Regions from separate parts of the Pseudoalteromonas sp. BDTF-M6 genome, predicted to be linked through region 1. Evidence: predicted binding sites of a transcription regulator. Region 1 holds the regulator's gene; each other region holds the start of a gene.

Evidence for each region. The regulator sigma-54, encoded in region 1, starts transcription at its own class of promoters, with help from an activator protein. The targets are predictions, from matches to a motif close to GTTGGCACGNNNNTNGNNT.
Region 2: a site for sigma-54 is predicted at 3,322-3,340, ahead of KD147_RS10905 (DUF3192 domain-containing protein). Genes of this name have one in related genera too.
Region 3: a site for sigma-54 is predicted at 3,708-3,726, ahead of KD147_RS04835 (YggN family protein). Genes of this name have one in related genera too.
Region 4: a site for sigma-54 is predicted at 5,588-5,606, ahead of glnA (glutamate--ammonia ligase). Genes of this name have one in related genera too.

The regions. Positions count from the first base shown of each region.
Region 1 covers NZ_JAGXTQ010000002.1:342,016-350,003, forward strand. Annotated here, with positions in the region: gene pmbA (metalloprotease PmbA) at 1-880, shown strand, start outside; gene KD147_RS05845 (VOC family protein) at 1,017-1,433, shown strand; gene mgtE (magnesium transporter) at 1,479-2,837, opposite strand; gene KD147_RS05855 (HPr family phosphocarrier protein) at 2,999-3,265, opposite strand; gene rapZ (RNase adapter RapZ) at 3,271-4,116, opposite strand; gene ptsN (PTS IIA-like nitrogen regulatory protein PtsN) at 4,235-4,681, opposite strand; gene hpf (ribosome hibernation promoting factor) at 4,683-4,970, opposite strand; gene KD147_RS05875 (RNA polymerase factor sigma-54) at 4,996-6,483, opposite strand; gene lptB (LPS export ABC transporter ATP-binding protein) at 6,507-7,232, opposite strand; gene lptA (lipopolysaccharide transport periplasmic protein LptA) at 7,229-7,759, opposite strand; gene lptC (LPS export ABC transporter periplasmic protein LptC) at 7,749-7,988, opposite strand, start outside.
Region 2 covers NZ_JAGXTQ010000004.1:224,561-232,548, reverse strand. Annotated here, with positions in the region: gene KD147_RS10915 (PhoH family protein) at 273-1,673, shown strand; gene KD147_RS10910 (diguanylate cyclase) at 1,959-2,861, shown strand; gene KD147_RS10905 (DUF3192 domain-containing protein) at 2,905-3,282, opposite strand; gene KD147_RS10900 (D-2-hydroxyacid dehydrogenase) at 3,420-4,364, opposite strand; gene zntR (Zn(2+)-responsive transcriptional regulator) at 4,499-4,912, shown strand; gene KD147_RS10890 (SO_0444 family Cu/Zn efflux transporter) at 4,896-6,077, shown strand; gene KD147_RS10885 (1-acyl-sn-glycerol-3-phosphate acyltransferase) at 6,159-7,271, shown strand; gene KD147_RS10880 (DUF1289 domain-containing protein) at 7,351-7,596, shown strand; gene KD147_RS10875 (substrate-binding periplasmic protein) at 7,591-7,988, opposite strand, start outside.
Region 3 covers NZ_JAGXTQ010000002.1:123,706-131,693, forward strand. Annotated here, with positions in the region: gene KD147_RS04820 (diacylglycerol/lipid kinase family protein) at 1-406, shown strand, start outside; gene KD147_RS04825 (DMT family transporter) at 416-1,330, opposite strand; gene KD147_RS04830 (aminotransferase-like domain-containing protein) at 1,428-2,891, shown strand; gene KD147_RS04835 (YggN family protein) at 2,888-3,670, opposite strand; gene KD147_RS04840 (PA3496 family putative envelope integrity protein) at 4,013-4,201, shown strand; gene KD147_RS04845 (AzlD domain-containing protein) at 4,228-4,527, opposite strand; gene KD147_RS04850 (AzlC family ABC transporter permease) at 4,524-5,171, opposite strand; gene KD147_RS04855 (cytochrome b/b6 domain-containing protein) at 5,350-5,985, shown strand; gene KD147_RS04860 (c-type cytochrome) at 6,054-6,506, opposite strand; gene KD147_RS04865 (DUF2721 domain-containing protein) at 6,622-7,092, opposite strand; gene KD147_RS04870 (DUF4870 domain-containing protein) at 7,237-7,608, shown strand; gene KD147_RS04875 (YqaA family protein) at 7,671-7,988, shown strand, end outside.
Region 4 covers NZ_JAGXTQ010000008.1:89,106-97,093, forward strand. Annotated here, with positions in the region: gene KD147_RS15740 (DUF542 domain-containing protein) at 1-573, opposite strand, end outside; gene KD147_RS15745 (Rrf2 family transcriptional regulator) at 705-1,157, shown strand; gene KD147_RS15750 (NnrS family protein) at 1,178-2,392, shown strand; gene KD147_RS15755 (helix-turn-helix domain-containing protein) at 2,422-3,144, opposite strand; gene typA (translational GTPase TypA) at 3,350-5,176, opposite strand; gene glnA (glutamate--ammonia ligase) at 5,664-7,070, shown strand; gene KD147_RS15770 (DUF4124 domain-containing protein) at 7,234-7,767, shown strand; gene glnL (nitrogen regulation protein NR(II)) at 7,855-7,988, shown strand, end outside.

The DNA.
Region 1 (7,988 bases):
AGATGGCGCCAGTTTCAGCAGCCATCAGGGCCTGCGCGTATATGGCAACAGCCATGGTATGTTGGCTGGTTTCCCGCGTACCCGTCATAGCATCAGTACCATGGTGATAGGTCAGGAAGGGGAGCACATGCAGCGAGACTCGGCCTACACCATAGCCCGTGAGCAAAGCGGCCTGAAGGCGGCCAGCGAAGTGGGTCTGGAAGCGGCCAGCGAAACCCTGGCCCGCTTAAATAGTCAAAAGCTGGGCACCATGAAGGTACCGGTGATTTTCCGTGCCGATGTGGCCAACTCATTGTTTGGCCATCTCGTTGGGGCCATAGGTGGTGGCGCCTTGTATCGTAAATCCAGCTTCTTGCTTGATAGCCTAAATACTAAGGTGTTCAGCGATATAGTTAATATTAGTGAGCGCCCACACTTGCTTAAAGGCTTTGCTTCTTCACCCTTTGATTCTGAAGGGGTAAAAACTCAGGACCGTGAAATTATTCACGGCGGTGAGCTAAAAACCTATCTCCTGGCCAGCTATGCAGCTCGCAAAATGGGTATGACGGCAACCGGTCACGCCGGTGGCATTCATAACTGGCTGGTGGAACAAACTCACCAGGACTTAAAGGCACTGCTGAAACAGATGGGACGCGGTTTATTGGTGACCGAGTTGATGGGTCAGGGTGTTAATACAGTGACCGGTGATTACTCCCGCGGCGCTGCCGGTTTCTGGGTTGAAAACGGCGAAATTCAGTATCCGGTGAGTGAAATTACCATAGCCGGTAACCTTAAAGACATGTTTAAGGGTATCGTCGGCATAGGTGGCGACATCGACCCGCGCGGTGGGGTACTCACCGGCTCAGTGCTGATTGAGCAAATGCAGATAGCCGGCGAATAATCCCAGCATCTATTTCTCGAATAGCTTTAAAGCGCCTGATGGGCGCTTTTTTTCATTTTATGCTTTACCTTAACTTAAGTTGAGGTTTTACAGTCTTTCCTAAGTTAAATAATGAAAACCAAATTAGGAGAGAGTGATGTATTTAGAACATGTGAATTTAGTGGTCACGGATATCAATGAATCGCTGCGCTTTTATCGCGCTGCCTTCCCGCACTGGCTGGTACGCAGCAAGGGCGAAGGGACTTGGTCCGGTAAGCCGCGCAACTGGCTGCACTTTGGCGATGAGTATCACTACATTGCCTTGAGCAATAACGGTGAGGGTGAAAATCGTGACTTAGCGGGGCACCAGCCCGGCTTGGCGCATTTCGCCTATGTCACTCAGGATATCGAAGGGGTGATAGAGCGCTTGCAGCATGCGGGCTTTGCTATCGCCAAAGACGGGATGGATAACCCCTATCGTCGCAATGTGTATTTTATCGACCCCGCGGGTTTTGAAGTGGAGTTTGTGCAATACCTGACGGATATTCCAGAGCTGCGTAATAATGAACTGTGAACTCGCACAAAAAAGCCCAGCATGTCTGGGCTTAGGCTCTATATGCTAGATCAGGAACCAGGTCGCGGTGCCGAGGAAGGCGAAGATACCGACGATATCCGTGACCGTGGTAAGGACCACATTACCCGCCAGGGCCGGGTCGATATTCATGCGCTTGAGAATCAGCGGGATCACCGCTCCGGCGATACCGGCGGCCAGCAGGTTCATAAACATGGCAAAGGCAATCACCAGGCCTATGGTGATATCCCATTTCCACAGGGCAATGGCACTGCCTATGAGTATCGCCCACAGCACGCCGTTAAGAGCACCGATGGCCAGCTCCTTGGTCAAGAGGAACTTTTGGTTGGTGTCGTTGATATGACCCAGGGCCAGACCACGAATAACCAGGGTCAGGGTCTGCGAGCCGGCAACGCCACCCATGGACGGCACTATGCCGTTAAGCACGGCTAAGAAGGGTAAAATACCCAGGGTGGTTTCGAAAAAGCTGGCCACAAAGGCCGCCAACATGGCGGTAAGCAGGTTGACCCCCAACCAGATAGAGCGTCGCTTGGTACTTTTCACAACCGGGGCAAAGGTATCTTCTTCATCGTCAAGACCGGCGAGACTCAACATGCTGTGCTCGGCGCCTTCGCGGATGACGTCAACGATATCATCGATGGTAATACGACCCAGCAGGTGCGCCTGATCATCCACTACCGGGGCTGAGATCCAGTTATGACGTTCGAACAGTTGCGCCACTTCCGACTCGTCCATGGTAATGGGAATGACTTCGCATTCCTCGTCCATCACCTCGCGCACTATGGCATCGGGCATGGTGGTGAGTAGCGAGGTAAGCGGCAGTGAGCCTAAAAAGCAATTGTCTTTGTCGACCACATAGAGTTCATCCGTGCCCTCGGGCAGATCGCCCTTTAAACGCAGGTAACGCAACACCACATCGATGGATACGTCGGGACGGATGGTCACGGTATCCGTGTTCATCAAAGCCCCGGCAGAACGCTCCTGATAGGAAAGCGCCGTGGTTGCCCTGTCTCGATCCTGGCTATCCATGGCGTCGATTACGTCTTTATATACGGGCTCCGGCAGGCTTCGTAGTACTTCACCGAGGTCATCGTCGTCCATATCCTCGGTCGCCGCGGCAATGTGTTCCGGCTCCATGCGCGCAATGATGCTAAGTCGTACGTCTTCGGACAGTTCTTCGAGTACGTCACCCTGAACGTCGGGATCGACTAAGGTCCAGAGTTTAGAGCGCGTCTTATGGGGCGATGATTCGAGTAAAAGGGCGGTGTCGCAGGGAGCCGTTTTTGCTAGAAGCCGACGTACATGAACAAATTGACCGCTATTGAGTGCTTCAGTGATCTCTTGAAGTGGTTGGAGCGGGTTTTCTTGTTCAAAGGCTTCAGGCATAGGCATCCCTTATCAAAATATTTCTGCGGATGGATAACGTCCTGATAAGCAGGCACTTACAGGCGCCACATTAGTTTACCTTAACTCCCCTTAAGTTACCAAAGTAAATAACCGCTAGGGCCTGAACCGAGAGTGCTTATTTCGTATTACAGCGTGGTGAATTACTCTTGCTCGTGGAATTTTTCTGCGATGAGCTGGCCAATGGCGGCGAGCGCGCCTTCTTCGTCACTGCCTTCACATACGACTTTAACTTCCTTGCCCTGGCCGCTTTCAAGTAGCAACAAGGCCAGAACACTGTCTGCTTCGGCGCTTTTCTCGCCCTGATAGAGGGTGATCTTGGCGTCGAAGTTCATTGCTAATTGCGCCAGTTGTGAGGCGGCGCGGGCGTGCAATCCTAGCTTGTTTTGAATAACAAAGGTGGCTTCCATCAAGTCTAGCCCTCCTGCTCGCGGTGGCGAATTTTCACGTTAGAGTAGGTGTCCATAAAGCGCTCGCCCAGGGTTTGTGCCAGATAGACGGAGCGGTGCTGACCACCGGTACAGCCGATGGCGATGGTGAGATAACTGCGGTTATTGCGCTCTAAATGGGGTAACCAGGTTTGCACAAAGGTTTGAATTTGCCAGGTAAATTTTTGCACTATGCTGTGGCTGGCCAGGTAGTCTTTAACCGGTTGGTCGAGGCCTGTCAGGGGCTTGAGCTCGGGCTCCCAATGCGGGTTAGGCAAAAAACGGGCATCGAAGACATAGTCGGCATTTTTTGGGATGCCGTGTTTAAAGCCGAAAGACTCGAAGGTGATCAATAATTGTTTGTCTTTTTTACCCAGTACCTTTTCGCGGATCATCTCCGCCAACTGATGCACGCTTAACTCACTGGTATCAATGATAAAGTTGGCATGGGTGATTAAGACATCCAGCAACTGCTTTTCTTCCCGAATGGCCAAATCCAGAGGCAGATTTTGCATCGACAGCGGATGCAGGCGTCGGGTTTCCGAGAAGCGTTTGATCAGGGTTTGCTCGTCACTGTCGAGATAAAACAGGGTCGGTTGCGAGAATTCCGGCAAGTAGCCGAGGATATCGCTAAATTCTTGTTCTTCTTTGGGGAGGTTGCGAACGTCTATGCTGACGGCAATTTTATCGTAGTTGTCGGATACGCTGCGCACCAGGGCGGGCAATAGGTTGACTGGGATGTTATCGACACAATAGTAGCCGAGATCTTCTAACACATGCAGGGCGACGGATTTACCGGAACCAGAGCGCCCACTGACAATAATCAAATCCATTTATCCACACCCCTTGCCGAGCCTTTACGCCGGCATCAAGTTAAACACCTGAGCTATTTGAGCCTATCATCCTGGTTGAACTGCCGAGCTGTTCCGTCGAGCTTTGGGTAACTGCGCCTTAGGCGACCATTAACTGGTAAAGCTCTTGATCACTGGTGACCGCTCTTAACTGCTTACATAGCTGTTTATCTTTAAGTTTATCAGCAATTTTCGCTAAGGTCTTGAGATGTTGTTCACATTGATTGCCTGGTACGAGCAGTGCCACAAAGATATCTACGGGGCGGTTGTCGATGGCATCAAAATTGATCGCTTCACGGTTGGTAACAATAATGGCCACGGTTTGCTCTATGCCATCAAGACGACCATGAGGAATGGCAACCCCTTTCCCTATGCCTGTGCTGCCAAGCTTTTCACGGGCCAGGAGCGAATCCAGTATGGCTTGTTCGCTAAGGTGGGGGATATGCTGGTGGGCTACCTGAGAGAGGTATTCCAACATTCTTTTTTTGCTATTAAAAAGGACCGCAGCTTTGCTGCAGTCCTTGGAAAAAAGTAAATCTAAGCTCATTTTAATGACGAGACAATTTCTCTTTATGTTTGATTACCTGGCGGTCTAATTTATCAATTAAGCCATCGATCGCCGCATACATATCCTGGTGCTCTGCGGTGGCAAACAATTCGCCGCCGTTTACATGAAGTGTTGCTTCTGCTTTTTGTGTGAGTTTCTCAATATCAAGAATGACATGCACATTATTAATATGGTCAAAGTGACGCTCTAGTTTAGCAAATTTACTATTCACATAGTTGCGAAGAGAGTCTGTGATTTCTACATGACGACCGGTAAGATTTAATTGCATAAGCATTTTCCTTCTTGTCTAACGTCTATATCAAGCTTTTACGTTGATTTGACGGTGGAATGGCCAACGATTCACGATATTTTGCAATCGTTCGTCGAGCCACTTTGATTCCTTGCTCTGCTAGTATGTCGGCAATCTTGCTATCGCTTAACGGCTTGGCAGGATTTTCCGCGGCTACTAGCTTTTTGATCAATGCTCGAATCGCGGTGGATGAGCATTCACCTCCATTCTCGGTATTCACATGGCTGGAGAAAAAGTACTTTAACTCAAAGATCCCACGTGGCGTGTGCATGTATTTTTGTGTGGTAACGCGAGAGATTGTTGACTCATGCATTTCCACCATTTCTGCAACGTCATTGAGGACCATAGGTTTCATTGCTTCTTCGCCATGTTCAAAGAATGCCTGTTGTTGCTGAACAATGCAATTAGTTACTTTAAGTAAGGTGTCATTGCGTTGTTCCAGGCTCTTAATAAACCATTTTGCCTCTTGCAAGTGAGAGCGAATAAATTGGCTGTCACTTTGTGATTTGCAGTTGCGACCTAGAGATGCGTAGTGATCGTTCACACGTATCTTTGGCATGCTGTCGGGATTTAACTCCACCTTCCAGCGCCCCTTGACCTTCTTCACCGATACATCCGGGATCACATATTCCGACTCTTCACGCACTATGGTCGCGGCGGGCTTTGGATTCAGGCTGTGTATCAGTGTCATCACCTCTTTCAACTGCGCTTCTTTAAGCTTAGTCTTTTTCATTAAGGTGCGATAGTCACGGTTACCAAGCAAATCAATATAATTACAAACTACCTCTTTCGTCTCGTTAAGCCAAGGGGTTTGAGGTGAAAATTGATTGAGCTGGATCAACAAGCATTCTTGTAGTGAACGGGCGCCAATCCCAATGGGATCAAACATTTGGATGCGCTTTAGCACGGCTTCGATTTCGTCTAGCTCGATCTCTTCTTCCTGCTCATCATGGCTGATACTTTCGAGCAGTTCTTCGGTGCTAAGGGTAAGTAAGCCGTTGTCGTCGATGGCTTCGATAATTGCGGTGGCAATGGCTTCATCGGTGGCGCTAAAGGGCGTCAGTCGCAATTGCCACATCAGATAGTCGTGCAGGGTTTCCGTGGTCTCCCCCTGATAGATGGACTCATCATCCGGCATAGGCGCCGATGAAGCGACCGGGGCGGCGCTGATGTACTCGTCCCAGGATACGTCCATGGGCAGTTCGTCGCTGATCGAGTCATTATTTAGTGCGTCGGAACTTTCAACTTCGTCTTGATTGGTTGCGCTGTGTTCGCTTTGGCTGTCGCCGTCGGCCGCCGAGTTTTTATCGCGCGGCAGGTCGCTGTCGCCGTAATGCTCTTCTTCGATTTCGAGCAAGGGGTTCGCATCAAGTGCTTCTTGAATTTCTTGTTGGAGATCCAAAGTACTGAGCTGCAACAGGCGAATGGCCTGCTGCAATTGTGGGGTCATTGTTAATTGCTGGCCTAAGCGCAGCTGTAATGATTGCCTCATGTACTCTAACAATCCTTTTGTGATTAAAGCCTAAACTGCTCACCTAAATACACATCGCGTACGGTTTGGTCTGCTAATACCTGCTGGGGAGTTCCTGATGCGATCAATTCGCCATGGGAGACGATATAGGCAGTTTCACATACGTCTAATGTTTCGCGCACATTGTGGTCGGTGATAAGGACGCCGATGCCACGGTTGCGGAGGTGTTCAATGATTTTCTTTATATCTAGCACCGAAATGGGGTCAACACCAGCAAAAGGTTCGTCGAGCAGGATAAATTTCGGGTTAGCGGCCAAGGCGCGAGCAATTTCCACGCGTCGGCGTTCGCCGCCGGACAGGGCCATGCCTAATGAGTCGCGAATATGCTGGATGTTAAATTCGTCCAGCAAGCCTTCCAGCTCGCTTTCACGGGCGCTTTTATCAAGCTCCTTGCGCGTTTCCAAAATCGCCATCAGGTTTTGATAGACGGTTAATTTACGGAAAATCGACGACTCCTGTGGCAAATAGCCTATTCCCAAGCGAGCGCGCGAATGCATTGGCAGCAGGGTGATGTCCTGCTCGTCGATACTGATCATGCCCTTGTCGCTCGGCACCAGGCCCACAATCATGTAGAAGGTGGTGGTTTTACCGGCACCGTTAGGGCCAAGCAGACCGACTATGCTGCCGGCTTTGACTTCCAGACCCACGTCCTTGACCACTTCACGGCCCTTATAGCTTTTCGCCAGTTTGCGCGCCTTCAGCGTGGTCATGGTTGTTCCTTCTCTTTCTTTTCGTCGGTTTGTGGCGTTAGTGTGGTTCGCACTCGGGTGCTCGAATCTTTATCTTTTTCGGCACTGATTAGCTGCTTGTTTATATCATAGCTGATCGTCTCGGCAACGATCTGTTGATCGGCCATGGCGATTTTGGCGGTACCCGAGATTTGCAGCATTTGCGTGGCCACGTCGTAGCGAATTTCCTTGGCAGAGGCGGTGATCTGGGTGCCATCGGCCATGGTTTCACTGTAAATAGCTGGGTTGCCGGTGGCGATAAGCAGCTGCTTGTTATCACCTAGCTCCGGGCGACGGTGGGCCTCAAGGCGATCCGCCTTGATCTCTCGTTGACCATGAACAATGTGCACATTTTTATCAAAAATAGTGATGTTTTCTTTGATCAGCGCTTGTTGTTTATCGGCGTCGATCTGTACTTCCGTCACCGCGCTTGGTTGCTCTGCCCAGGCATTTACAGCGCCTAGTCCGAATCCCAAACCTATGATTAATGCTTTGAATTTACTGGTCATAATATACCGTTCGCGTATGTTTTATTAGTTCCACTATCTCTGTATTGATATCTGCTTTCAAGCCCTGACCGGTGATCAGTAGATCCGGTCCCCTGAGCTCAACACTTTGTTCCGACTCCATACGTTGGGCATCAATGTCTATTTGGATAGCTGCTGCTTGGACCTTTTCGATCATTGCCCCTGGTATTAAGTTGGTGGCGATGACGTTGTTTTCCAAGATCAAAATATT
Region 2 (7,988 bases), on a different contig from region 1:
CGAGCAAAAAAAGGCGGCTATATTAGCGTGCAACTTGGTGATTATCACCTGAAAACTGATAAATAGTGTGGTGCTTGTTTAGAAAATATACAGCAGCAAAAGACGGCGCTTTTTGCAAATGCAAAACGGCACTTTTTCTCTACTTTTTTGCCGTCATCAAAGCGTCTTTTTGTGACCATAGACTAAACTTGAAGTATGCCACTAAGGCATAACCACCTTGTTAGTGTAGCTGTAAAGGTGCAGTTATAATAAAGACAAATTAGGAACGCGCTATGGATAAAGACCGCCTCGTTAAAAGCAGTAAAATGTACGTGCTCGACACCAACGTATTACTTCACGACCCCCTTGCATTCCTCTGTTTCAAAGAACACGCCGTCGTCATTCCTATGACGGTACTCGAAGAGCTCGACCATATTAAGGACCGAAAACGCGATGTCAGCCGCGATGCCCGCGTTGCCATTCGCTCCCTCGACGAAGTGTTGCGTGATGCCACCCCGGAGCAAATGCTGAAGGGGGTGTTATTGCCAGACGACAAGCGGGCGCCGGAGCAGCAGCGCGGCAAGCTGATCATAGTGAATGACCACTTGTTTGCCGACAGCATTTCCGGTTTGCCGGGCAATGAAAATGACCATCGTATTATCAACTGTGCGGTGTATCTGCAAAAACAATACAGCGATGCCAAGGTGGTATTGGTCACCAAGGATATCAATATGCGCTTAAAGGCCAAGGGTGCCGGGCTGCATTATGTTGAGGACTACCGTACCGATCAGTTGATCGACGACGTGGCCCTATTGACCTCTGGCTATAAAAAGGTGGAAGGGGATTTTTGGCAACAAGTTGGCGAGTGTGAAACCGAGCAGCAAGGGCGCGATGCCTTGCATCATGTGTCACGTGAGTTGGTGCCGGATGTTTTTGCCAACGAATATCTGCTTGATGAAACCGGGCATTTTGCCGCTCGGGTGGTGGAGTATAACGATACCCATATCACCTTAAAAGATCTCGGCGTTGAACGCTTAATGTCGCGTAATGCCTGGGGTGTTAAGCCAAAGAATATCTACCAGGGCATGGCCATGGATGCCTTACTCGACCCCGATGTTGAGTTGGTGCTGCTGACCGGCCCGGCAGGCTGCGGTAAAACCATTCTAGCTTTGGCCTGTGCACTGGAAATGATCATCGAAAAAGGCGTGTACGATAAATTGATTGTAACTCGTAACACCCCGGAAATAGCCGAATCCATCGGTTTCCTCCCGGGTACCGAGGAAGAAAAAATGGCGCCCTGGCTGGCAGCGATCACCGACTCTTTGGAGGTGTTACATAAGAGCGATGAAAACCCCATATCCAGCCGCAATTACATTATGGAAAAGGCTAACATTCAGTTTAAGTCGGTGAACTTTATGCGTGGGCGCAGTATTCAGAATGCCGTGGTGCTGTTGGATGAGAGCCAAAACCTCACCGCCTCACAGTTAAAAACCATTATTACCCGCTGTGGCGCCGGCACCAAACTGATTTGCTCCGGCAACCTGGCGCAAATCGACAGCAGCTATTTAACCCCGCTGACTTCGGGTTTAACCTACATTGTTGAGCGCTTTAAGGACTTTGAGGGCAGTGCGACGGTTAACCTCAATGGCGTGGTGCGCAGTCGTTTAGCCTCTTTTGCTGAAGAAAACCTATAGCTATCAGTACAGTACACCGTCTATTATAGGCGGTGTACGCATTGCTTTTGTCCACTAATCAGGTATGGTTAGCTCCATAGCGGCGCCATGCCAGTAACTTATTGGCATGCTAGATTAAACAAAAAACCACCTTGGTAACAAAAACTACCGTAAAAATACCAAGTAAAGATCACTAACTCGGTCTAAACTGGTAGCAAAGGTGCGCTAAACAAATAACAAATACAGCTCAGCGGCAGGCCTGCACGGCACGGATTGTTGGGCAAGGTATAGCAAACAGGAAGGCTCATGAAGTCAGCAAAAATTCTCATTGTCGACGATGACGAATTAAACCAAGTGATTTTAACCAAAACCCTCACCCCTCAATATCAGGTGCATTGCGTGAATGATGCCGAGGCCATGTTTGCTTGGCTCGAGGAAAACACCGCCGATTTAATCTTGCTGGATATCATGATGCCGGGCATGGATGGCTACGAGGCACTGAGGCAGTTAAAACACGATGATAAAACGCAGCCCATTCCTGTCATTATTATCTCCGCCAATGATTCCTGCGGCGATGAAGCCAAGGGTCTTGAATTGGGTGCCATGGACTATATTACCAAGCCCTTTGGCAGTGCCATTGTGCGTGCCCGGGTGAAAAACCAACTTACCATCAAACAAAAAAATGACCTGTTGGAAATGCTGGCCAGTATCGATGGTTTAACGGAAATCCCAAATCGCCGTTATTTTGATGAGCACTTTGCCCGAGAATGGCGCCGCAGCGTGCGTGCCGGTTTGCCCCTGTCTGTGCTGTTGATCGACATCGATTACTTTAAGCGTTACAACGACAGTTACGGCCATCAAAAGGGGGATGAGTGTTTGAAGAAGGTGGCCTCCGCCTTGGTCAACAATTGCCAGCGTGGCAGTGATTTCATCGCTCGTTACGGTGGTGAAGAGTTTGTGGCTGTTTTGCCGGGCAGTGAGGAGCATACCGCCATGGCATTAGCCAATAAGCTGTGCCGGGTTATCAGCGAGCTGAATATTCCTCATATTGATTCACCCATTGCCGAGCACATCACCATCAGCATTGGTGCCACCACCTTTAACGGCGACAACAGCGACAGCTGCGAAATGGCCTTGATCGAAAATGCTGATAAGGGCATGTATCAGGCCAAGCAACAAGGGCGCAATGGCGCTGCGTTCTACGGTTAAAAAAAAGGCCGCCGGGTTATAAACGGCGGCCTGGTTCCTTTCTTTACAGCTTACCGACCAGTGCCTGATAGGCGCTGTCGCCAACACTGATCAAACGACCGGTTTTAAATACTAAGGGCGTGCATTCGTTTTTGCCGATCTTGCCATCGGATTTAACGCTTTGCGTGGCATAAAACAGCACCTGATATTCTTCTCCCTGATGGGCAAAGGATTCACTGAAATCCGGTGTGCCCAGAGTTTCTTTGACTACCATGGCGCTGTTACCTAGATCAAGATGGGCAATATAGTCGCGATTTTGTCGCTGTTGTTTTTGCCAATCGCTTGATGCCCAATGGGCGTCTGCTTCACCGTCATTCACGGAAACGATACAACCGCCCAGTAGGGGTAGGCTGATAAGGGCGCAAAGAAGTGCTTTTTTCATTGTGTTATCCAATTTTTTATTATCTGGTAGGCAGTGATATATCAAATACAGTGCCAGATTTTTATTTTTATATTTTTCAATAGGTTGAATTTTTTCGCTCTAGTCTGATTGGTGCTATTACTAAAGAGTTAGTGAATTTAACCAACGCGGTTACGAACTTCACCATCGGCAAATGCACGAATATTTAAGGCCAGCTGGTGGATAAGCCGGTCTCTGGCTTGTGCCGAGGCCCAGGCAATATGGGGCGTCAGTAGCAGGTTGTCACCCTGGTAGCGTACCAAAGGGTTCGCCGGGTTGGCCGGTTCTTCACTGAGCACGTCTAAGGCCGCGCCGCCCAGGGTTCTGTCGGCCAAGGCTGCCGCCAGATCGGCTTCGTTAATAATGGCGCCACGAGCGGTATTGACCAGCACCGCACTTGGCTGCATTAAGGCCAGAGTGTCGCGGTTGATTAATTGCTCTGTCTCGCTATTGAGTGGGCAGTGAATACTGACGATGTCCGCCTGCGCCAGTGCTTCTTCAAAGGCGATGCGACCGGGACGAGGGGCGTGACCGCAGCGCTCGGCAATGAGCACATGCATATCAAAGGCGTTGGCCACCTTGGCCACGGCCTGCCCCAGTTCACCATGACCAATAATGGCGATTTTTTTACCCGCGAGCTCGGCGATATCATAATCAAGGCGGCAAAACATCTCGCTTTGTTGCCATGCACCGCGACGACAATCGTCAATATACCTATGCAGGTTATTAAGCAGCAAAGAGATAAGGGTAAAGGTATGCTGCACCACGCTGGCGGTGGAGTAGCCGGCGACATTGCACACCACAATGCCTTGTTCTTTGGCGGCGGCAAGATCTATGTTGTTGGTGCCGGTAGCGGCGACGCAAATGAGTTTTAGTTTTGGCAGTGCGTTTAGTTGCTCGGCGCCAAGCTGCACCTTGTTGGTGATCACCACCTCGGCGTCGGCGCAGCGCGCAACGACATCCCGTGCTGATGTGAGTGCATGGCTGTGAAACTCTCCTAAAGCGGCAATCGGTGCCAGTGAGTTTGCTCCTAAGGTGTCGGCGTCTAACATGACGATGTTCATTTGTGCTCTCCAAATAGGCTAGTGGCGCTAGTTTTTCATGGACCGGCGATTAGCGCAAAATTAATCCTTGACCTTAGTGTTAACTCTAAGGTTTATAATGGCCGCTAATTGAACAGCACAGAGGGAGAGTGTAGATGCGCATAGGTGAATTGGCCAAGCAGGTGGAGATGAGTACGGACGCGCTGCGTTATTATGAGCAGCAAGGGCTATTGAGTGCGCCGCAGCGTAATGCCAGTGGCTATCGTCAATACGGGCGCAAACACATGGCGCAATTGCGTTTTATCCGTCGTGCCAAGGATGTTGGTTTTAGTTTGGAAGAAATTGCCGAGCTGTTAAAGATAAACTTCGAAAAGCAACAGCACAGTTGTCAGGAAGTGAAAGATTTAACCTTGAAAAAGCGTGAGCTGGTGGCCGAGCGCATCGCCGAATTACAGCGTTTCCATGCCTCGCTGTCACAACTCGCCGAGCAATGCTGCGGCAGTAGCGCACCGGCGCAACATTGTTCGATTCTTACTGCCCTGGAGGACGTAGATGGACTTACTCAGTAATTTTTGGCAACTGTTTGTGCTGTCAGCGCCTTGGCTGATGCTGGGTCTGCTGCTTGCCGGATTAATCAATGTGTACTTGCCCGCTAACTTTCTTAATCGTCACCTCGGCAAAGAGGGTCTCTGGACCACGGTTAAGGCGGCGCTGATCGGGGCGCCCATGCCGCTGTGCTCCTGCGGGGTTATCCCGGCGGCAGTCGGACTCAGAAGGGCGGGAGCGTCAAAAAGTGCGACTACATCCTTTTTAGTCTCGACGCCGGAAACCGGGGTCGACTCGGTGTCCGTTTCCTATGCGTTATTGGGCCCCTTTATGGCGGTGATCCGGCCGCTCGCCGCCGTTTTCAGCGCTATTACCGCCGGCTTGCTGGTGGGGCGTGAGGGCAGCTCGGAGCAAAGCGTAACTGAAAGTTCGACACCTAAGCAAAGTGCGTGCTGTGCTTCCACGGCCAAGGCGACGTTTGTCGAGAGCCCTGCGAGTTGCAGCGCCGTCCGGGTTCAGCCCGATGAGCAAGCAGTCAGCTGTTGCCCCTCTCAAGCTCAGCCTACACGAGAAAAAGCCGCTTGTTGTCGCGCCGATGCAGAGGCTTTAGCACCGACAAAACCTGCTCAAGCAGCTGCTTTCACCAAGTTCAAGCAAGCGCTGCACTTTAGCGCCACCAAGCTTTTGAGCGACACCGCCTTATGGCTGATGATTGGCCTTTTTTTCGCGGCCCTGGTGCAAACCTATGTACCCACCTCTTATTTAAGCCAATGGGGCAATGGTATTTTGGCCATGACGGTGATGGTGCTGATCAGCATCCCCATGTATATTTGTGCCACCGCTTCTACGCCGATTGCCGCCGGTTTGCTGTTGGCTGGGGTGTCGCCCGGAGCGGTGCTGGTCTTTATGTTGGCCGGACCGGCTACCAATATCGCCACCTTAGGGGTAGTTGGTAAGGAGCTGGGCCGTCGCGCCGTTGCCGCTTATTTAACCGGGGTGATAGGCGTGGCCTTGTTGTTTGGCTTAATCACCGATTACCTGGTTGATGAATTCGGCTTTGAGGTGACGCCACTGGGTGAGCAGCATCATGAGGTGTTGCCGCCCTGGTTGGAGCAAGGCTCCGCGGTTATCTTGAGCCTTTTACTGCTACGTTTACTGTGGCTAAAATTCAGTCGCTCTCACTGGTAAGAGTTGATAAACTTAGCGAATAAATAAAGGGCGCGATACAATAGGCGCCGTTTTTTTGCCTGCAGTAATAAGGTGAGCACCGTGGATAAGTATGCAGATATAAGACCTTACAACGATGACGAAGTGGCGGCAGCCGTAGCTCGGCTGATTGCCGATAATGCCTTTGTTGATCTCATTGCTAAGCACAACTTGCCTGCTTGGTTGGCATCAATGCGTCTTATTTCGCGACCGCTGGTACGTAGGCAGTTACAGCGCAAATGGGGTCAGGTTAGCTCCGTAGAGCAGGTGCAGCTTGAAGTGGTGCACTACCTGGAGCAGATAGTGAATAACACCACGGCCAAGGTGACCTTTTCCGGCCTTGATGAGTTGGATAAAAACCAGGCTTATTTATTTATCTCCAATCACCGCGATATCGTTCTGGACCCGGCCTTGGTGAACTTTGGTTTGCACCAGCACGACATGAACACGGTACGCATCGCCATAGGTGATAACCTGCTGCAGATCCCGTATATCACCGAATTAATGCGCTTAAACAAGAGCTTTATCGTCAAGCGCTCGGCCAAGGCGCCAAAAGAAATGCTGAAGGCGCTGACCCAGCTGTCGGCCTATATTTATGACTCATTGAGCGAAGGCCATAGCATCTGGATTGCCCAGCGAGAAGGGCGCACCAAAGATGGTTTCGACCAAACCGATCCGGCGCTATTGAAAATGCTGCAGCTTAACGGCCGTAAGCAAAAGAAAGACTTTGCCGAGTATGTGCGCGAGCTCAAAATTGTGCCTGTGTCTATCTCCTATCAGTACGAACCTTGCGCCCTGTCCAAAGCCAAGGAGCTGTATCATAAGAAGCACCACGGCGAGTATGTAAAGTCGGCGGGTGAAGACATCGAAAGCATTGTCGAGGGCTTTACCAGCGATAAGGGTCATGTACATTTGGCGTTTGGTCAGCCTATCGGCAACGACTGCAGCACCCCAGAAGACTTGGCAAAAACCATAGACAAGCAGATTGTGGAGTCTTTCTATCTGCATCCGGGCAACTATATTGCCGCCAAGCATGCCAATGCGGTGGTCGACTCCGAATCAGAGGATGTGAAGGCCTTCGCCAAGCGTATGGAGGCCATCCCCGAGCATTTGCGCGACCTGGTTACGGCGATTTACGCCAAGCCGGTATTACGCAAAGAAGAAATGGATAAGTAACTTTCACTGGCAATTAGGCGCCTCAAGCATTAACGTTAGAGATAGGGTTAGGTTTTGACCTTGATGCTTTGAAGTGCCTATGCAACAGCTTGAAATATTCTCCATCGATAGCCCCTGTAAGGGGATCTGCCAGGTCAATAGTCGCGGCTATTGTCGTGGTTGTTATCGGTCGCGAGAAGAGCGCTTTCACTGGAATCAGTTAAGCGATGCACAAAAGCGCCACGTCAATATGCTGTGTCAGCAGCGTTACAAGCGTTTCCTCGCGCGTCAACAGGAGCAAGGACAACAGCCTCCGTCCATGGAGCAGGGCGAACTCGACCTATAACCCGTGTTTTTTACGCAATTGCGCCACCACACCACTGGCCTCTAATCCCTGCAACACAGCGAGAAGCTTGGGAATTTTATCCTCATGGCGCTTATGCACGTAATGATAGCTGTAATAATCTTGCAGGTGATGACGAGCAAAGGGCTGCTCGGCGCGATAATGGAAGCCTTGCTGAAGATGGAAATCAAGCAGCACCACCGCATCCACCTGATTTTGAGCCAGAAGATTTAGCTGCGCCGCCACGCTTTCCAGTTTAATGATTTGGCCATTGAAATTATTGCTATGCAAGTATTGTTCGGTAACCGGGTAGCCATTGCGGATAGCGACCCGTGACAGCTCCTGCAGGCTGCAATAGTGGCAGCGGGTAAGCATAAAGAGCTCAAACTTAAACA
Region 3 (7,988 bases), 220 kb from region 1:
TTTGAGCTATGCGTGGCAGGGGGTGAAAATGCTGTATCGTTATGCCCCTTCGTTATTGCAGTTTTCAACTACCAAGAAGCAAGAGCAAAGGCTACTGATGATGTGTCTGGCCAATGGCCGTTATTTTGGTGGCGGCATGTGCCTGGCGCCTGAGGCGAATATTAATGATGGCCAATTGAGTTGCGTGCAAATAGGCGCCGCGTCATTTTGGCGGCAGGTGCAGGCCTTGATTTTGAGCTATTTTGCGGCCCACACTCGGCTTAAACAGGTCAACATAGTCCCTGTATCCCAGCTTGATGTGCACACCGCTAACATAGGGATAGAGGCTGATGGGGAGTATATTGGCACCACACCAGCGCTCTTTTGCGTGCAGCGCGATGCCCTGCACTTTGTTCTACCCCTCTAGGCAGATGCTTTAAGCCGGAGCTTGTGTACGTTTGAAAAAATGGCCAATTTTATCGAAAGGTGTCAGGACGATAGCATTGCCCAGAAGGACAAACACAAAGCCGTAGACCGTATTGAGCTGCCACACAAAGCCCTCGAACAGGGTGCTTAAAATGACCGCCACAAGTGGGAAGAGCACAATCACATAACTGGCTTTTTCCGGGCCGATATTCTTTAGCAAGACAAAATAACAGGCGAAAGCGATCACCGTGCCAAAGGTGCTCAAATAAAGCAGTGATACCCAATAACCCATGCCGGCGGTGCTAAAGTCCCAACTGACGTCACTGAGTAAAACAAAAAATGCCAAGCCTAGGGCACTGTACAGCATGCCCCAGGCATTGCCTTGCAGCACGCCGACCTGAGCATGGGAGTTGCGCACACTGACCATATTGCCAATGGAAGCCACGAGTGTGCCAGCCAAACACAATAACAGACCAATTAACAGCTCATTGCTGAGATCTAAGGTGGCGATGGCCGGCCAGAATAAGATCACTATGCCCACTATGCCTAACAAGGCACCAAAATAGATGCGTTTGGCTATGGGTTTGCCAAAGAACAAGCGGGTGTTGAGGATATTCATCAACAGCAAGGTACTAAAGGCGATGGAGCTCATGGCCGAGGTCAGATAATGCTGCGCCCAATAGAGAATAAGGTAGTTGGCGCCGAAGTTACACAGGGCCAGCAGGGTAAAGAAGCCATGATCGCGGGCGCTAAAGCGCATCGGCAGCTTTTTAAGCAGTACATAAGTCCACATAATGGCGGCGGCAATCGCAAAGCGCAGGAACAGCGAAATCTGCACCGCGACATCGCCAAGCTGGAATTCGATGGCCAGCCAGGTTGAGCCCCAGATCAGGACGGTAATAAAATACAGCAGGGCGTTGTTCATGGCGTTTTTCTCGAGGCAATTAAAGCTGGTATTTTAAAGTTATTCTGTATACTGTACATAAACAGAAAACATTATTTTACACCTGTACAGATTTGCTATGTCGCGCATTATTAATAAGCAAGGTAATATTTATCTATATCAGCAAGTGATTGACTTGATTAAAGATATGCAGTCGCATGGCACCTTAAGTGCGGGTGAAAAGCTGCCGTCTTTACGCTCGATGGCACAAAAGTTATCCATTAGCATTCCCACCATTCAGCAAGCCTATCAAGAGCTCGAGCGTCAGGGCGTGATCAGTGCCAGAGAAAAATCCGGCTTCTATCTCAATGCCGGCTCCGAGCAATGTCACCAGCCCCGTCGCATTCAACTGGCGCGCCAACCGGTGGCGGTTAATAAGCAGGCTTTGATAGAGCAGGTATTTGATGGCCTCCATCGCGCCGCCGTGGTGCCCTTGGGGATCGCCAACCCGGTGGCGGTGAACCCCACCGACAAGGTGTTAAGTCGCACCATGCGTAAGGTGATGAACGTGGCCGGGCATCAGTCGATCAATTATGGTCCCTTGGATGGTTTTGCGGCGCTGAAAAAACAGATTATCAATCGTTATCTGGATTTTGCTATCGGCGTTAACAGTGATGAGTTGATCATCACCAACGGTGCCCAGGAAGCCTTGCATATCGCGGTGCAATGTGTGACCCAGGCGGGCGATATCGTCGCCATCGAGTCACCCTGCTATTTTGGCATTATTGAAATGCTGGAAAGCCTGGGGCTCAAGGTGATTGAAATTCCCATGTGTCCACAGCAGGGCGTGTGCGTCGATGATTTGCAGCAGGCGTTTGCTGAGCACGATATTAAGGCCTGTATCTTTTCGACCAGTATAAGCAATCCATTGGGTTCGAAAATGCCCGAGGAGCGGCGCCAACGTTTGGTGCGTTTGGTGGAAGAGCAAGGCGCGGTGCTTATCGAAGATGATGTCTATGGTGAGCTAGCCTACGAGCAAGATGGTGCCAAACCGGCACAGTATTATTCCACCAAGGGCAATGTGATCACCTGTTCGTCGCTGTCAAAAACTGCGGCGCCAAGCTACCGCGTGGGCTGGATCATCGCTGGAAAATTTGCACCTCAGGCGCGACGCTTAAAGCGTGCCATGAGCTGCGCTTCTTCACTGATGAATCAGTGGACCCTGTATGAATTTATGAATAGCGGCGATTACGATAAAAACCTGCGCGTTATGCGCCAGCGCCTGGCGCTCAATAAAGAGCGAATGCGTGCCTTAGTGCAGCGACATTTCCCGCCGGGGACCCGGATGACCAACCCGCAAGGGGGCTGCGTGTTGTGGTTGCAACTGCCGGCGCAATATGACGTGATAGCCTTGTTTCATCTGGCCTTGGAGGCTGGGATCAGCATTACTCCCGGGGCTATTTTCAGTGCTACCGATAAATATCGCCAGTGTCTGCGGTTGAGCTTTGGGGTGCCGTGGAGCGAGGAAGTAGAAAAGGCAGTCGCCCGGTTAGGGGCGCTCTGCCTGCAAGTGCAAAAGGGTAAGGCAAAGGCTAAAGCTTAGTTGCCTAGCAGCTGATACTCTCTCAGTTCAGGGATCATGCTAAGTAATTGTGCTTCCTGCTGCGCCAGTTCGCTAAACGAATGACATAGCGCATCGGCACGCTCTTCAATATGAGCGGCCTGCAGTTCGACTCTTTGCTCGACCTGCTCACCAAGGCGCTCCATGCGTTGCTCAAACTCATCCATGTCGCCGCCCGAACCCAGTAGTTCAGAGCCCAGGGCGATAAAGATGCTGCCGATAGACTGCACTATGGCCTGTTCTACGGCTTGTTCAAAGTCTTCGTCAAACTGGCTTTCAATATCATCACCTAGCTGTTCAAAGCTTTGTTTACCCATCACAAAGGCACCGTCCTGGTAGAAGGTTTGCTCAATATTGACGCCGATATTGTCGACCAAATCGCTAAGCGCTTCATTGTGACTGATGCCAAATGCCGCCCCGACTTCTTCTAATGCCACTCCGGCTATTTTCACGCCATCCAGGGCTATCTGGGCCACCTCGGGCATATAGGTACGAACCTTGTCGGTGTAATCTGCCAAGGCCTGTTGCTGCTCGGCGTTTAACTCAACGGGCTGACCATCGACCTCAAGCAAGCCATGGCTATACACCAGGTGTTGGTTATTGGCATTGGTGATCTGTAGGCGTTGCGGCTCGATACGCACATCATTTTTAAATTCAATGTTGCATTGCTCAGAGCCAAACGACAGCGAATTTGCTTCCCCGGCGATGGCCGTGCCTGAAAGACTAAGGGCAGAGATTATGGCTAGCGTGCTGGTATTCATGATGATATTTCCTGTTATTCTGTTGACCTAATGAGCAATACAATTTCGATGCCAAATAATAAAATCATTAAAAATCAGAATCTTGTGTTTTTGGCGTTAAGGCGGTTGAGGCCAGGGTTAGTGCCTATGGCTAACATTTAGCGAAATTAACAACGGCGGTAAGCCGGGTTATTTTGAAGTCGAGAATGATTAATAAAAGATGTTTGTCGAAACGATAAAAAAATCTCACTTTTCAGTTTGGGCTTTAGCGGCTATTTATTCACTCGAAGGCGCCTAGCCCTGAATTCGCCGGACCCAAGTAAGGGAAGGGTGAGAACTGATTTAGATTTATTGGAGTGTATTGTGGGTAAAACATATTCCTATGATGCGTTTGAAGACGAATTTGTTGCAGATGAATATGAAGCGATGGGACGCAATCAAAATGACCGTCGCAAGCGCAAAGTTAAGAAAAAGCTGGACGACTACCTGGAGCAGCGAAAGCTAAGAAAGCATCTTGGTAGCGATGACTTTGACGACTATTTGAATGAATAATTAAAGGGGCTTTGGCCCCTTTGTTGTTAGCGCAGCACAAAAAAGACCGCCATGGCCAGTATGGTGGTGGCGTAGATGCTATGGCTTTTATAAGCGGTAATGATGGCAACGAGAGCGGCGACAAGATACGGGTTGCTGTAGCTAAGTTGCCACTGTCCGCCGGGTAACACGACAATAGGCACCCAGATGGCGGTGAGCACCGCCGGGGCACTAAAGCTTAAAAAACGCTGCATTTTAGGGCCGACCCGAAATGGCAGGGCGCGGTGTAAAAACAAATAACGGCTGCCAAAGGTAATGGCCGCCATCAGCAAGATGGTGGTGATCATGGCTGCTCCCCGCGGCTGAGAACATAGCCAAAGCTCATGCCAATAAGGGCGCTAAACACCAACCACAATTCCACTCCCCAGGACTTCAGTAACGCGGCGCTTATCCCTGATGCCAACACGCACGCCAGAGTGGGCCAATTTTTAATGGCCGGGATCACCAGGGCGATAAAGGTGGTGGCAATGGCAAAGTCGAGCCCGAGATTGGTTAAGTCCGGCAGCAATTGCCCCGCGACTATGCCCAGCAGGGTCCAGATATTCCAAGCGACATAAAAGCTAAAACCGGCACTGAGGGCATAGATTAGCCGCACTTGGGTCTGATAAGCCTTAGGGTGGTGAGAAAAAGCAAAGAGCTCATCGGTCAGCACAAAACTCACCGGCAAACGCCACCTGAGGGGTTGCGCGATCACCTTCTGGCGAATGGCCAAGCCATATAAAAAGTGCCGTGAGCTGATGATAAAGGTGGTGATGGCTATGGTCAGTAAGGGAGTGTCGTTTGCTATCAGCTCAATGGCCACCAACTGTGCCGAGCCGGCAAAGACCAATAAAGACATCAGTTGCGCTTCTATAAGGCTAAAACCATTCTGCATCGCCAGCGAGCCGCATAATAGCCCCCAGGGCAGCACGGCCAGGTTAAGGGGCATCATATCGAGTTGCCCCTTAATAAAGGCTCTTTGCCGCAGCTTAGCAGCGCGTTTTGTGTGGCTGGAGTAGCCTTTGGCATGGCCCATTGAATTACTCATAGTTAAAAAATAACCAAGTTGATTTCGCACCGACGCTAGAGTTTGGCATAATCACGGCTATTGCAAAAGAAGTGGAGCAGTTATGAAAGTTTGGGATGGATATATACGGTTTTTCCATTGGGCCCTGGTGAGCTGTTTAGTCGGCTTATATTTCTCCGCCGAGGAAGGAGCCATGGAGCTGCATTTTGTACTGGGTTATATCACCCTGGCGCTGTTGGTAACGCGTTTAATTTGGGGCCTGGTTGGCAGTGATACCGCACGGCTATCGGCGTTACTGCACGGCCCTAAGGCGGTTGCAGAGGCACTCAAGGCCAAGCATTTAACGCCCGGACACAATGCCGCCGGCAGCTATATGGTGTTGGTCTTCTTTGCCTTAATTTTGTTGCAACTGGTTACCGGCCTGATGGCCACCGACGACATTATGGTTGACGGTCCCTTGGTGCAATACGTCTCTTATGAGTGGGTTGAATGGGCCTCCTCGCTGCATCATCAGAATTTTGATTGGCTGTTAATCGCCATAGGTTTGCACCTTGTCGCCATTATTGTTTATGCCCTGCGTGGTAAAAAACTGGTCCCGGCTATGGTGACCGGCCGTAATCAGCAAGTGAGCAACGCCGCACGACTGAAAGCCAGCTGGCCGGCCTTTGCTCTTTTTGCCGTTTTATTGGGTGTGCTGGCAACAACCTGGGGATATGAGCCGCTGCAAGCCCTGCTGTAGCAATGCTCAGTTATATCCGGGCACAAAAAACGGCGCTTATTGCGCCGTTTTTTTATTGCTTAAAGAGCTCAGTCTTTAAACGACTTATGACAGTCTTTACAGCCTTTCGCCCAGTTTTGGAAAGCCGGTACGATAGTTTCTTTGTCGCCGCTTTGCGCCGCTACTGCTAGTTCTTGTGCGTATTTTGCAAAGGCATCGGCCTTAGCGTCAAAGGTAGCACGGTCTTCCCAGATGGCCGGAAGTGCGCTGGTGTCGCCCTTATCTGTGCCAGCACCGAAGGCTTCCCAAGGCATTTGCGATAGTGCTGCGGCATTGTTGGCGCGCATGGCAAAGCGCTCGGCGTCGAAAGGCACCTTGCCTTTAAGCATGTCACCCATGTCGGCGATTTGTACACGGATCAGTGAAAAAGCCGATTTACGGTAGTCGATAGCATCTTCTGGTTTTTCGAAAACCGAGTTTGCTAGGGCAGATGATGAGCTGGCAGCCAGCGCGATTGCAGTGATAATAGAGTGTAGTTTCATTCCATTAGTCCATTATTATAAAAATTATGTCCCTTTTTACCTAAGGGATGCAGTGAACACAAGCCTAGTGGCGCATTAATCACTGCACAGACCTATGAGTAATGTTAAGAAGTATTTACTCACCCAGGTCGATATCGGCAAAAATCATTCCTCGGCGCATGCTTCTAAAGGCGAGATAAACCTCGGCGAGCAGGGAAATAAACGCCAGGATCAGCAACACCATGGCGATCATAAAGCACAGGGCTATCGCGGTGCCTAGGTTAACAGATTGAATATTAGCCATAAAAAGTAACATAACCACAAAACTGACCAGGGTGGCGCTGAGCACGCTCAAGCTGAAGGCAAAATGGATATAGCGGGCGCGTTTGAGCAGGGCACGTAATTCTGTGGTCAGGGAGTGGTTAAAATCTTCATCGCTGCTAATTTTAAGCTTGCGCTCTAAGGTGCGGGCGCGGTCGGTGATGCGTGCCAAGCGACTTGATAGCACCCCTAGGGTGGCGGCGATGCCGGTGATAAGGAAAACTGGGGCAACGGCGGTTTGAATCACCTTTGCCATGGTGAGAATATTAACGACGTCTGTGTTCACACTGACTCCCACAGAAAGAATGACAATGCCGTTAGTCTAGCGGCAATTGTTGATGAAGGATAGAATTTTGCTTTGGCGAAAAGCTGGACACTAAGCAATAAAACTGAGAATCTCAGTAACTTAACAACAATCACAGGAGTGAACATGGAACCGGTATTACCTGAGAACAACAACCAAGCGAAGAGCAATGATGAGAAGAGCATGGCGATGCTCTGCCATTTGGCCGCGTTAGCCGGCTTTATCGTGCCTTTTGGCTCAATCTTAGGGCCTTTAATTATCTGGTTGGTTAAAAAAGAAGACATGCCTGTTGTCGATCGCCATGGCCGTGAGTCATTGAACTTCCAGTTCACCATGTTGATCGCCTACATCGTTTGTTTCTTACTGATTTTCGTGGCCGTGGGTCTTTTGCTACTGCCAATCGTCGCCTTGTTCTCCTTTATCATGGTGATCGTGGCATCGATTAAGGCCTACGAGGGCAAAGAGTTTAGTTATCCGTTGACGATTAGATTCTTATAAGCGGTGAGATCGGTAGCAAGATGCCCAATTCGGTGTTCGGCGGTTAAGGCCAGGGAGCTGTTTTGCCCTATTTAAGCCTGTTTTTGAGCGCCTTTATTGCTGCCACCCTGCTGCCCAGCTCTTCGGAGCTGATGCTCAGCGCCATGGTGGTCAAGGGCGGCTTTTCTCTGTCCCTGCTGTGGCTCAGTGCTACCTGTGGCAATGTGCTGGGTAGTTGTGTGAACTATGCCCTTGGCACCCAGGTTACGCGTTTTGCCGATAGAAAATGGTTTCCCGTTTCCGCCAAGGCCATGGCGAGGGCGCAGCGGCAATTCAACCGCTTTGGTGTGTACAGTCTGCTGTTCGCCTGGTTGCCGGTCGTTGGCGACCCGCTGACCTTA
Region 4 (7,988 bases), on a different contig from region 1:
AGCGGTCCATGTATTACAGGCTTGTGGGTGCAAAGTAACGTCATTGGTCATGACATAAATCTTTTCTATATCTTGGAGATGTTGCTGGTGCTCGGCAGTCATCACACTGATCGGCCCACTGACCATTGGGTTTACAGGAGTGCTAGCTAGAAGAGGAAATAATATTTGCTCCTCTTTTTGCATGTGTGCTTCAAGTTCCGAGCGCATTTCATGCAGATGTGCAGCGAGGCCTAACGGGCACAAGCTATGATCTTGGTGCACCGTTTCAACACGCTCACTCAGACGAATCAGTTCGTCTAGCTGTTGACGATGAACTTGGTGGTAGCGGGATAAAATATAATCAATCAGCTCATTGTTCGTATATTGCTGAATCTCCTTTGGCTGTGCTCGTTTTGCCAGTTCTTCAATCTGCGTAGCGACTGTATGAGTTTCCACCCCGCGCTTTCTAAGTGCATCGGCCAAAGTGACCTCAGCGTGACAACAGAAGTTAACTCGGTTAGCGAACAAGATAGCTGTAGCTCCGGGTATATGGGTTGCAATTTGGCCGACGGGCCAACTCAGATAATCTTCCAACTTAACCTTCCTCTATAACATGCATTTCAAATGAATCTTAATGAGCGAGTTTACACCCCCTTTTTAAAGATGTAAAATAAATGCATATTTAAAATTATGAATAATTAATTTGCTGCTAAGGTCCCTAGTTAATGAATATCACCCGATTTACTGACTATTCACTGCGTGTGCTTATATACACAGCGCTCCATGACGGGCAGACCGTAACGATAAAGGCGGTGGCGGAGAAATACGATATTTCCAAAAACCACCTTATGAAAGTTGTCCAAGAGCTAAGTAATAAAGGCTATCTAATCGCTACTCGTGGAAAAAATGGCGGAATCCGGTTAGGGCGCGAGCCATCATTAATCAATGTTGGCGAGATAGTGCGGCTGCATGAGCAAAACTCCGTTCTAGTGGAATGTTTTGGCAGTGATAATCAGTGCGTAATTACCCCTGCCTGCAAATTAAAAACTATTTTATCTAAGGCAATGGAGCAATTTTTTGCTCATTTAGATCAATATAGCTTGGCCGACTTAGTGAATTCGGACTCTCAATCGGAGCTAAAACAATTGTTGCAAGTAAGCGAACCATCTACATTTTGAGATAACAAAGAGAGGTTATCATGGCAGTGTTACTACCCAGTGGACAAATTGCGGAACCCAGTGAAGAGGCTCGGGGCTGGGCTTTTTTCCGTTTAGCGTTTCGCCCGCTGTTTTGGCTCGCGGCACTATTCAGTGTATTGAGTATTACGGCGTGGAGTTTGAGCTTTACCGGCCATATACAATTTACTCCGTTTGGCGGCGGCTATTTTTGGCACATTCATGAAATGCTATTCGGTTTCGCCGTTGCGGTGATTGCCGGCTTTTTACTCACCGCAGTGCAAACATGGAGTGGCATTGAAAGTATTAAAGGGCGACGCTTAGGCGCCTTAGTCTTACTTTGGCTCAGCGCACGAATATTGCTCGCCTTTCCTGGTTTGGCTCCCGATGCTTTAATCATCACCCTCGACTTAGCTTTTTTACCGGCCACCGCTTTTTTCTTGGCGCAACCGATTATTAAAGCGCAGCTGTGGCGCAATCTATTTTTTATTCCCGTTCTGTTACTGATGGCCGTCTTAAATGCTTTGACCTACTTGGCCTTGTTTAACCTCATCGAGACAAGTTTTGTCACCTTAAGCCATAGCATGGTTCTAGCTATTACCCTAGTCATGGTGATCATGGGTGGGCGGGTTTTCCCTATGTTCACCGCCAACGGCACACAGACACCGCGGGTAGCCAATATTGCTTGGCTGGATAAAGTCGCCATTATCTCGGTAATCGCATGTATTTTCTTAACCCTCATGGGGCCATCAATTCCGCCTGAAGTACAAGCCGCATTATTTATTTTTGCAGGCGTGAGTAACTTTATTCGTGCGCTGCGTTGGCGTATTTGGGTCACTTTAACAACCGCATTGGTTTGGCCATTGCATATTAGCTATTGGGCTATATGCGCAGGTTTAATCATGCTTGGCTTAGTTAAATTATCCCTGCTCACTCAACCCTCGTTGGCATACCATGCCATCACCGTTGGTGGCATTGGCTTAATGATCCTGGCAATGATCTCACGTGTGTCATTAGGCCACACTGGACGCATGATAAAGGTCGGAGCGGTAATGACAGGAGCATTTATTGCTATGTTCACCGCCCTTGGCGTACGCGTGTTGGCACCGCTTTTAAGCGATCAATATCAAGTACTTATTTTGCTCTCCGCTGGCCTTTGGGGGTTTGCCTACCTGATTTATGTCATCACCTATGCGCCCGTGGTATTTAAACCCCGTGTCGATGGCCGCGATGGTTAAACATGACGGCGTCAATACGCCGTCTCTGCCTAACGTTTTTTACTGCGCCCATTTAAGGCTGGCGTCACGACCAGCATCACGCCGCTGACAAAAGCAAACACAGCAATGAAGGTCAGCACACCATTTATCATCCTGGGATGATCAATCGCGGTACTTTGGAAAAACACCCGTCTTCCACCATCAACCCGCTCTTCAAATTTTATCCCTAGCATATCAAAACTGTATCTATAGGTTTTATCGGCCCGCAGATACATTTCCTTTCGCTTCTTATCCACTTCTTCGTGGTCTTGCTCATCAGCTAACAAATGGCGCCACCTTGAAAAAACATCATCTGGCTCAGAATCTTTTATCACCCCTTGCGACTCATAAACGATTTGCCGCTCAGGGAACAGCAGGGCATTGTGGGCGCAATAGAAAAGTGCACTGCCAAACGCAATCAAGGCAATGGCCCAAATCTGCATCTGTGCCCGGCGACGCTGTAACGCACTTTGCTGTTGTTGCAGATATTGCTTGGTTTGCGTGATTTGGTTCAGCTGCCCGCGGTCTATACCCTCTCCCAACTGTTCCATAAACTGTTCGACGGTAAGATTAAACGCGCTTAATAAGCGCTCAAAGATATCGTGAGAAGGGGTCGATTTATCATTTTCAATCTTAGACAAGTAGCTTTGCTCTATGCCTACCTTGACCGCCAGCTCGGGCTGACTCAACTGATACTGCTGACGCAGATTTTTTATTGCCGTTCCTAAACTCATTTCTGCTCTCCGTGTAGATAATCAGCCCAAGTCTTTCTAATTCCTTAAAGAATAAAAACATGAATAGTGATGAATACTCAAAAATTTTCAAATGACTATTCACTTATCAAAGAACTAAGTGAACTTTGCGCGGCAACTTTTTAAAGCGCACAAAAAAGCCCGCAATCAATGCGGGCTCTTTTTTGCAACTAGCTCAAGGAGCTAATTAGCTTTTCTTCGCTTCACGCGAAGCACGCTTACGCTCGTTTTCCGTTAGGAAACGCTTACGAATGCGGATGTTTTCAGGCGTTACTTCTACCAGTTCATCATCATCGATAAACTCAAGCGCTTGCTCAAGGGTCATCTTGATAGGTGGAACTAGGGTTTGCGCTTCGTCGGTACCTGAGGCACGTACGTTGGTTAACTGCTTACCTTTAAGGGCGTTTACAGTTAGGTCGTTATCACGGCTGTGAATACCGATAACCATACCTTCGTATACTTCAACACCGTGACCGATGAATAGCTTACCACGCTCTTGTAGGTTAAATAGCGCGTTAGTTAGCGCTTTACCTTGAGCATTAGCAATCAATACACCGTTCTTACGTTGACCGATCTTACCGCCTTTGTGAGGACCGTAGTGATCGAAGGTGTGGTACATCAAACCAGAACCCGACGTTAGCGTCATGAAGTCAGTTTGGAAACCGATTAGACCACGGCTAGGAACCATGAAGTCCATACGGATACGACCTTTGCCATCTGGAGACATGTCGGTCATTTCCGCTTTACGCAGACCAAGCTGCTCCATGATTGAACCTTGGTGTTCTTCTTCACAGTCAATGGTGACCGTTTCATACGGTTCTTCAAGTACACCGTCAACTTCACGAAGGATTACTTCAGGGCGAGATACCGCCAGCTCGTAACCTTCACGACGCATGTTTTCAATCAATACGCCTAGGTGTAGTTCACCACGACCCGATACACGGAAGCTATCTGGGTTGTCCGTTTCTTCAACGCGTAGCGCTACGTTGTGTACTAGTTCGGCTTCTAGACGCTCTAAAATGTTACGTGACGTTACGTATTTACCTTCTTGGCCTGCAAACGGTGAGGTGTTTACAGAGAAAGTCATGGTTACCGTTGGCTCATCTACGCTTAGCGGAGGAAGTGCTTCAACGTTATTTACGTCACAGATAGTGTCAGAGATTTTCAGCTCGCCAAGACCGGTAATAGCGATGATGTCGCCCGCAGTGGCTTCTTGCGCTTCGTGACGATCAAGACCTAGGTAAGTCAATACCTGACCTACTTTACCGTTACGCGTTTTACCATCAGCACCAATCACAGTTACTTGTTGGTTCACCTTCACGGTACCGCGTTTGATACGACCAACACCGATTACACCTACGTAAGAGTTGTAATCAAGCTGAGAGATCTGCATTTGCAGTGCACCTTGAGGGTCCGCATCCGGTGCTTCTACTTCATTGATGATGGCTTCGAACATGGGTTCCATGTTGTCTGATGGCTCATCAAGATCAAGCGTCGCCCAGCCATTGATAGCCGATGCGTAGATCACTTTAAAGTCTAGCTGTTCGTCGGTCGCACCTAGGTTGTCGAATAGATCGAAAACCTGGTCCATTACCCAATCAGGACGCGCACCCGGCTTGTCGATTTTGTTGATAACAACGATTGGCTTCAAACCCTGTGCGAACGCTTTCTGCGTTACGAAACGCGTTTGCGGCATAGGACCTTCTTGAGCATCGACAAGAAGAAGTACAGAATCAGCCATCGATAGTACGCGCTCTACTTCACCACCGAAGTCAGCGTGTCCCGGAGTATCCACGATGTTGATATGGTAATCTTTCCAGTTGATTGCCGTGTTTTTGGCTAGGATGGTAATGCCACGCTCTTTTTCAATGTCGTTGGAGTCCATCACTCGCTCTTCGTTACCACCGCGAGTTTGCAGTGTGCCCGATTGCTCAAGCAATTTATCAACCAGAGTCGTTTTACCATGGTCAACGTGCGCGATAATCGCAATATTTCTTAACTTTTCGATGCTCATATATCTACTTAAGAGGCAAGCCTCATTGTTCCTAGATGATCCACGCCCGGCAAACAGCTACCAGCGTTGGGTTTAAAAGGGCGCGTATTATCCCTTATAACGTCACTAGATGAAAGTTTATCCAACATTATTTTTCTGTGACTGTGACCTAATTGTCACAACACGCCATTAAAGTGGATAAAAATCAACCACAGCGAAAATCTTAGCAGGTATTTTTCAGCTAACCTATGTATCTTGAAAAGCGAAGGTGTTTAACTAACAAACAAGGGGCGACTAACACGCCTCGGCCGCGCCTCGGCAGTGCAAATGTGTACGCACTAAAATAACGCAACAGCGCACCAAAAAGGTGCAAAAAAACTAAAGCCAGAAATTATATTTACAAAAAACCCTTTATAAATAGAAGGTTGAAAAGTTGGCACGCTTTAAGCTTACTAGCGCACAATTGCAGTAACATGCAGCACACAAAATATTCCTAGTTGGAGGACACATGTCTCATACGGTTTTAACTTTTATTAAAGAAAATGACGTTAAGTTCGTAGATTTACGTTTTACCGATACCAAGGGTAAAGAACAGCACGTTTCTATCCCACATCACCAAGCAGACGAAGATTTCTTCGAAGAAGGTAAGATGTTCGATGGCTCTTCAATCGCTGGTTGGAAAGGCATTAACGAATCTGACATGGTGCTTCTACCTGACGCTGACAGCGCTAAGCTTGACCCGTTCGCAGAAGAAACCACACTTATCGTACGTTGTGACGTAGTTGAGCCTTCAACTTTACAAGGCTATGAGCGTGACCCCCGTTCAGTAGCTAAGCGTGCCGAAGAGTACATGCGCTCTACCGGTATCGCTGACACTGTACTATTCGGTCCAGAGCCTGAGTTCTTCCTGTTTGACGACGTGAAGTACAAAACCGATATGTCTGGCTCTATGTACAAAATCGATGCCGAAGAAGCGTCTTGGAACTCAGATAAAGATTACGAAGGCGGTAACACGGGTCACCGTCCAGGCGTTAAAGGCGGTTACTTCCCGGTTGCACCTGTTGATTCTTCACAAGACTGGCGTAGCGCAACGTGTCTAGTTCTTGAAGAGCTAGGTCAGGTTGTTGAAGCACACCACCACGAAGTAGCAACAGCAGGTCAGAACGAGATCGCTACTCGCTTCAATACCATGGTATTGAAAGCGGACGAAATTCAGGAAATGAAGTACGTTATCCACAACATGGCGCACCTTTACGGTAAAACGGCAACCTTCATGCCTAAGCCAATCGTAGGTGATAACGGTTCTGGTATGCACTGTCACCAATCACTAGGTAAAGATGGCAAAAACATCTTCGCTGGTGACAAGTACGGCGGTCTTTCTGAAGAAGCTCTTTACTACATCGGTGGTATCATCAAGCACGCTAAAGCGATCAACGCCTTCGCTAACGCTTCAACTAACTCATACAAGCGTCTAGTTCCAGGCTTCGAAGCGCCGGTAATGCTTGCTTACTCAGCACGTAACCGTTCTGCTTCTATCCGTATTCCTGTGGTTCCTTCGGAAAAAGGTCGTCGTATCGAAGTGCGCTTCCCTGACCCAACGGCTAACCCATACCTAGCCTTCTCTGCAATGCTAATGGCTGGCCTTGACGGTATTAAGAACAAGATCCACCCTGGCGATGCCATGGACAAGGATCTATACGACCTACCTGCAGAAGAAGCGGCAGAAATCCCAACTGTTGCATCTTCACTAGACGAAGCCCTTGCTTGTCTAGATGCAGACCGTGAGTTCCTAACTCAAGGTGGCGTATTCACTAATGACCTAATCGACGCTTATATCGCGCTTAAGTCACAAGAAGTTGAAAAGCTGAACATGACAACTCACCCTGTTGAGTTCGAAATGTACTACAGCGTATAAACTAGATAATGACAATTTAGTTATATCATGTGTGTTCTCAAAGCCTGCTCTGCAGGCTTTTTTTATGGAAAAAATACAACCTTTGGACTAAAGTTAACACTTAGCCAATAACTTGGCTTATTTTGGTAACTATAAGAATAACAACCATAAAATAGGATTTCACGTGAACACAAGGCTGTATATTTTAAGCATGGTCGTGCTGCTATCTATTCTCAGTACAGCATGGGCCGCACCGAGCAAAAGCATCTACGTTTACAAGGATGAGAATGGCGTATTGGTGTTTTCTGACACCCCGCGTAAAGGGGCGGAAAAAGTCACCCTGAACGCGCCGATCATGAACATGCCCACCATAGACACCAGTGTTCTCGACGAAACCGATGACGAACTGGAGGCGGTAAAGTTTAATATCACCATCACCTCTCCGACGCAGGAAGAAACCATCCGAGACAACACAGGTTCGGTGCATATCAGCGGGCAGGTGAAACCAAGGTTTTTGCAAGGGCACAGCGTCCAGCTGTTTATGGACGGTCAAGCCTATGGCGAGCCACAAAGTTCCAGCCTTTTTGCCCTGCGTGACGTCGATCGCGGTGAGCACAACCTGGTATTGAAGCTGCTCAATAGTGAGGGCGAGGTATTGGCCAGCTCCAAGTCCGTCACCTTCTTTATGCATCGCCGTTCGGTGATCACCGGCCCTTAACCGGAGTGGCGCCAAGGAAATAGCTGCGCACTCCTCCTTAAACCTGCTAAGATAGTTGCACCATACTGGTGCAACCGACTACTAAAGATGAAACTTCACGGCGATTTTTTCCAACAGATGTGGGAAAACCTGCATACTGCCATATTAATTTTAGATAAAGATTTTAACCTGGTTTATGCCAACACCAGTTGCACCGAACTGCTTGGGCAGGGCCTAAAGCG